2 regions of the Metabacillus hrfriensis genome follow, and region 1 is predicted to be linked to the other one. Evidence: riboswitches for the same ligand, from Rfam matches in the RefSeq annotation. Region 1 holds a riboswitch; the other holds the start of a gene.
The links. A riboswitch is a leader RNA that binds a small molecule or an ion and turns the genes downstream of it on or off. The one in region 1 is predicted to bind cyclic di-AMP.
Positions count from the first base shown of each region.

Region 2: it holds a riboswitch for cyclic di-AMP, as region 1 does, so the genes downstream of both, QLQ22_RS06625 (APC family permease) here and QLQ22_RS21955 (dicarboxylate/amino acid:cation symporter) in region 1, are expected to answer to the same signal.

Region 1 is NZ_CP126116.1:4,412,293-4,415,439, reverse strand. Features, by position in the region: gene QLQ22_RS21960 (alpha/beta hydrolase) at 21-755, opposite strand; cyclic di-AMP (ydaO/yuaA leader) riboswitch at 874-1,016, shown strand; gene QLQ22_RS21955 (dicarboxylate/amino acid:cation symporter) at 1,173-2,420, shown strand; partial or broken gene QLQ22_RS25205 (cation transporter) at 2,488-2,559, shown strand; cyclic di-AMP (ydaO/yuaA leader) riboswitch at 2,902-3,046, shown strand; gene QLQ22_RS21950 (potassium channel family protein) at 3,146-3,147, shown strand, end outside.
Region 2 is NZ_CP126116.1:1,336,315-1,339,461, reverse strand. Features, by position in the region: gene QLQ22_RS06625 (APC family permease) at 1-1,388, opposite strand, end outside; cyclic di-AMP (ydaO/yuaA leader) riboswitch at 1,536-1,681, opposite strand; gene QLQ22_RS06620 (bacitracin ABC transporter ATP-binding protein) at 1,849-1,983, shown strand; gene QLQ22_RS06615 (glycosyltransferase) at 2,046-2,693, shown strand; gene QLQ22_RS06610 (acyl-CoA thioesterase) at 2,914-3,147, opposite strand, start outside.

The DNA.
Region 1 (3,147 bases):
GAGAAAATCTCCCTTGCCTTTTACTCAATCCGCTCGATCCAGCTGTTTATTTCTCGAATGACCTGATCTTGTTGAACAAAGACATTGATCTGGGCTTTGTTATCTCCTTTTTGTTCTCCGTAAATGCCAAACTGTGCATGATTGCCGCCGTTAATTTTGTAATAAAAGGTATTGTCAGACAATAGGTGTTTCGTTTCTTTTATTTCATCCAGGGTTGTTAATCCGTCATGTTCTGCATAGATGGTCAGAATCGGAAAATGTGTGTTTGAAAAATCACTGGAATCTGCCGGATAAGCAGCAAGCAGGAAAAGCCCTTTTATATTTTCCTGATGTTCAAACGCGTAAATAGAAGCAGCCGAACCTCCGAGAGAGTGTCCTCCAATGTACCAATTTTCAATCTCGTCTCTATCATTTATAATTTTATCTGCTTTGCTGATGCCTGCAATAGCAAGGTTAAAGGGCATTTTAGGAATTAAGACAGTGAACCCTTTTTGAGTTAACTGCTCTGCAAGATAGGCATATGCTCTCGGATCAACTTTTGCTCCAGGATATAGAATGATGCCATTATTCGTTTTTTGGTTTTCAGGCTGAAACAGCAAATACCCATTTTTATCATTTTGATCCAGTAAATTAGTAGTGTAAAACAGTTCTTCAGCCGGTTTATAGGTGATTTGGGACCAGATATAAAATCCTGCAAAAGAGAGAATCATTCCCCCTGATGCAATCAGAAAAAAATTTTTTATCCACTTTTTCATGGTTAAAACTCCTTAAAGTAAGAACGTTTTTTGCTAAATTTTATGTTCAAATCCAATTAAAGGCAAATTTTTATATTTGCAAAAATTAAATCTTGTATTTAGAATAGTAGTATAACTTAATAAATATACGCTTAATCCTAAAATGGGAACGGGGGAACCAAACTGTGCAGTTGCACTGGGGTGAATCCTTTATGGTCAAAAGGTAGGACACTCTTCGTCCGAATCCGACAGCTAACCTCGTATGCGGTGGAGAGACTCATCTGTGGAAATGTTATAATTATTCAAATTGACGAATAAAACCGCGAGAATTCTCTCGCGGTTTTTTGTATTTTTTAAAAAAACTCCCACATATATGTTTCTCTTTCTCTATTTATTGGGAATTAAACACTATCTATTACTTTTTTACGGAGGTTTTATATGAAACTAGCAACGAAAATCATCATTGGTCTTATTCTGGGGGCAATTGTCGGCCTCATTCTTAATATCACGGCTCCGGATTTATTTAAACAGTTAGACACGTTCCTATTTACCCCGCTTGGAAAAATCTTTTTAAACTTAATCAATATGCTCGTCGTACCAATAGTCTTCTTTTCTATTACTCTGGGAGTTGCTGGGTTAGGAGATCCAAAGAAATTAGGAAGAATAGGTGTTAAAACGGTCACCTACTTTTTAGTAACAACAGCAGTAGCCATTGTTATAGGCTTAATCCTTGCACTGACCATTCAGCCCGGCAATGTAGGTGAATTCGATACAAAGTCCGCTGAATATAAAGCTGAAGAAGCTCCATCTGTTGCAGAAACATTCTTAAATATGATTCCGACGAATCCTGTTAAAGCATTTGCCGATGGTAATATGCTGCAAATTATTATTTTCTCAATTTTTGTTGGCCTTGGCATCACGTTTCTTGGAAAGAAAGCAAATACATTATTTAAGGTAGTTGAGCAAGGCAATGATTTAATGATGTATTTAGTAAATCTAGTGATGAAATTCGCTCCATACGGTACTTTCGGTCTTATTGCTACTGCTGTAGGCAGTCAAGGTTTAGACGCCCTTAAAGCAATGGGACTCTACATGGGAGTTGTAATGCTTGCACTTGTGATTCATGCTATTGTCACCTATGGTTCATCCATTCTTTTTCTGGCAAAGCAAAGCCCGATCTGGTTCTTTAAAAATTTCGCTCCTGCCATGGCAGTAGCTTTCAGTACATCAAGCAGTAATGCGACACTTCCTGTATCTATGGAAACAGCGCAAAAGCGTCTGAAGGTTCCAGAGCCGATCTCAAGTTTCGTTCAGCCGCTCGGCGCAACCATTAATATGGATGGAACGGCCATTATGCAGGGTGTAGCAACAATCTTTATCGCTCAAGTCTACAATATTGATCTTTCTTTCACTCAGTTGCTGACAGTAGTACTTACAGCTGTTCTCGCTTCAATTGGAACAGCCGGTGTACCAGGAGTTGGACTTATCATGCTTGCGATGGTCTTAAACTCTGTAGGCCTTCCCGTAGCAGGCATCGCCTTGATCATCGGTATAGACCGTCTGCTGGATATGGCTCGTACAGCAGTTAATATTACAGGAGATGCGGCATGTGCAGTGATTGTAGCAGAAACAGAAAAGAAACATGGAGACTTTAAATTTCCTGAAATGGAAGAAAAATTGTCATAATGAGAAAGACGGCCTAAAGTGGCCGTCTTTTTTATTAAAGACAATAAGCCCTTGCAGAAGCTGATATGGAGCGGCAACGGCATTCAGTTCGGTTTCCGTTGTTTTGAACACGCTGAGACTGCAAAGAGCCAAACTGTAAACTTCCGGCACAAAGTCCATGTGGGCTTGGTGTTTTTAACTTGCTCATGTGTGATCTGGAAAGATACTGATAGAAATCCGGTTTATGCAGATAAAACTGCAATTTACACTGATAGAACATCAATTTAAATGAATAACGCTTCAATATATGCTGTTAAACCACAACTTCTTCGCATCATATCAGTCTTTCAAAGAATTTAAAATAAACAGATATGCTGAGTAAATAAGACTTGAGAGCGCTTAAACGGTTATATTTGCTCAATTTTAACTAATTTCTGCAATAATTGGCTCTTTACTGTCCAATTCAACAGGAGTAAGATACTTTCATAAATACATTTCAGATATTCTTAATTCGCTTAATCCATTACGGAGCGGGGGACCCAATTTTGCTGGCATCTTTTGCAGCTTGGGGTGAATCCTTTACTGGTAGGGCTACTCTCATTGCCCGAACCCGACAGCTAACTTCGCAAGCGTTCTTGAGAGAGGATAATGAAACTAATGTGATCTTAAAAAATCAGACACAGCGGTTCATGGGACCTCTGTGTCTTTTTGTGTGCAAAAATTAGTATTGAAAGAAGGAAATCCTGTT
Region 2 (3,147 bases), 2.0 Mb from region 1:
GTGAGTCTCAGCTGATCTCCAACGGCCACATAGTGCTTCTTAATTTGATGAAATCCTAAAACGATAAGAGGCAAAAAGATCAGCACCGCCCAAACCTGCGAGAACTTTGTTATGAAGAACATCATCATGACAAGAAAGCTGATAAGTGCTCCAGTTAAATTTATCGCAAGTTTAACCGCCCAGCCTTTAGGCTTCTCACGCAGCCACTTCACGAGCATCCCTGTCTGGGATAAGGTAAATGGAATAAACACGCCTACTGCATAAAGGGGGATGAGCTGTTCTGTCTGCCCTTTAAAAATAATAATTAGTAAAATGGACGTGACTCCAAGAGTGATGATCCCATTTGAATACCCTAATCGGTCGCCTCTCATCGTAAACATTCTTGCAATGTATTTATCTTTTGCAAGGTTGAATGCAAGCAATGGAAAAGCAGAGTATCCAGTGTTGGCAGCGAGAACAAGAATCATAGCTGTCGTTCCCTGGATAAAATAATACATAAAGTTTCTTCCAAACGTTTCAGCTGCAATTTGGGAAACAACGGTTTCTTCGTGTTTTGGAGCTATCCCGAAGTAATAGGCTAAAAATACGATTCCTGAAAATAAAATGGCAAGCAATAACCCCATTGCCATCAGCGTTCTGACTGCGTTTCTAGGACCAGGTTCCTTAAAATTCGGTATCGCATTTGAGATTGCTTCGACCCCAGTTAAGGCAGAACTTCCTGAAGCAAAGGCTCTCAGCAGCAAAAATAAACTAATGCCTGCAACAGGAGTCCCTATCGGTGCATGCAAATCAGATGAAACATCCCCGGTTATGATTTTATATATCCCTACCCCTATTAAAATAAAAAGGGCCAATACAAACAAATAGACTGGATAGGCTAAAATCGAAGCCGATTCGGTGATTCCTCTGAGATTTAGTATGGTGATAAAAACAACCAGCAAACAAGCAATGATGACATTATGATCATGTAAGCCTGGAAATGCAGAAGTAATCGCATCTGTTCCTGCTGAGACACTTACAGCTACTGTCAATATGTAATCGACTAAGAGTGAACCTCCTGCAACTAAACCTGCATTTTCTCCAAGGTTTTCTTTTGAAACGACATATGCTCCTCCTCCATGTGGATAAGCATAGATAATTTGACGGTAGGATAAGATCAGAGCCGTTAATAAAAATAGTACCCCTACTGCAATTGGCATGGAGTACCAAAATGCAACAGCACTTATTGTTACTAAGACAAGCAGGATCTGCTCTGGCCCGTACGCTACAGAAGATAAGGCATCTGAAGACAGAATAGCCAGTGCTTTCTTTTTATTTAATTTTTGCTCTCCTAATTCTGTAGATTTTAAGGGAGCCCCAATGATTATTCTTTTAAGCATAGATAACATTTCTGCACCACCATTTTTTCGCCCTTTGACCTTTTTCTTGAAGGTATCATTTAAGAAAGTAAATATTTAATTAGCGAATCAATCATAATTGTCCGCAAGTCATTACGAACAGCATAATGGACATTAGGATCCCAGTCTCACCGCTACACATCCTCTCTTTTAACGCTTACGGGGTTAGCTGACGGATTCGGGACAAAAGAGTATCCCTACCTATATGAATAGGATTCACCCCTTTGCGAAAATTATCACAATATCGGGTTCCCCGCTCCTTATGGATTAAGCGAATAATAAATATGAAACTGTTGGTTATCATACTCCTATCCTTAAGAGTTGTAAATAAAAATAATTCATATCCTTTGACTTTTTTAATCCAATAAGCTACCGGTCAATAAAAGGAGGAAATGTATGATGTTGTGCCATTGCGCTAACACTATTTTTATTCAAGCATAGGAGGATTTTAATGATTAAAGAAAACATACCGATAATATCTGATGAATTTTTAGATGAAGTGACAAAAGAGATCAATAAGGTATACGGTTTTGAAAATAATCCAATAGAAAAAGCAGATCGGGAGTTTCATGCGGAAGAAGAATGAAACTTAGGATTACATGCAAATTATTGATGTCACGCACTACTTTTATAAAGGAGATTTTCCAATTGAAAAAACACTTAATAACTGCTGGAATGCTGATTATGTCCTTAGTCTTCGTCATGTCGCCGATAAAAACTGATGCAAAAGACATGACACAGGCACGCGAAGAATGCATCACAAAAGAAACGCTTGCTTTAAAAGAAAGCATGAGGAGGCTCTGGACTGATCATGCGGTTTGGACAAAAAGCTATGTGGTCAGTTCCCTTAACGATCTTGAGAATCAAAAAGAGCTGCTTGCAAGGCTCTTAAAAAATCAGGATGACATTGGCAATGCCATTAAGCCTTATTACGGGGAAGAAGCAGGAAACAAGCTTGCTGAGCTCTTAAGAGAACACATTCTGATTGCAGGAAAATTGACTGCAGCTGCAAAAAGCGGCAATCAATCTGACTTTAAGAAATTTAATACTGAATGGCATAAGAATGCAGATGACATGGCCAAGTTCTTGAGCAGCGCAAATCCGAACTGGTCTGAAAAAGAACTGAAGGAAGCATTATATATTCATCTTCAATTTATTTCTGAAGATCTGTCTGCCCGACTTAAAAAGGATTGGAATGCGAGTATTGAAGCATTTGATAAAGGGCTGGATCATTTGATGATGCTGTCCGATGTTCTTTCGGCAGGAATTATGAAGCAGTTTCCAGAAAAATTCTAGCTTATCTATTGAATATAAGTTTACTTCAAGATTTGTTTGTGTTGCTTCGTATGAAAATCGCAATTTCATTAGTCTTAAATAAAGGGAAGATCCCCAAAGGATCTTCCCTCTTTTTTATTATTGATTTTATTGCGGCTTTTTTCAGGGTGGAGGCGATTTTCTTCCCTAATACACTGCTTTGGTGTACTTTTATCAAGGCGAGCGCGGTATGTATGGCCAATTAATATTGCTTAATTTTCTCCGAGAATGTAATGCTCGCTTTTCTTCTTGCTTTCCTGATTAACGAGCGCTCCTCACCTGAATCAAATAAATATTTTTCCTCTTCTGTTTCAGGATAAACTCCCGGAACGGCTTTTGGCTTACCATGTTCATTCAATGAAACAAATGTGATAAAGCTTGTCGCTGCTACTCTGGATTCACCGCTTATTAAATCTTCTGCCGTTACTTTTACGAA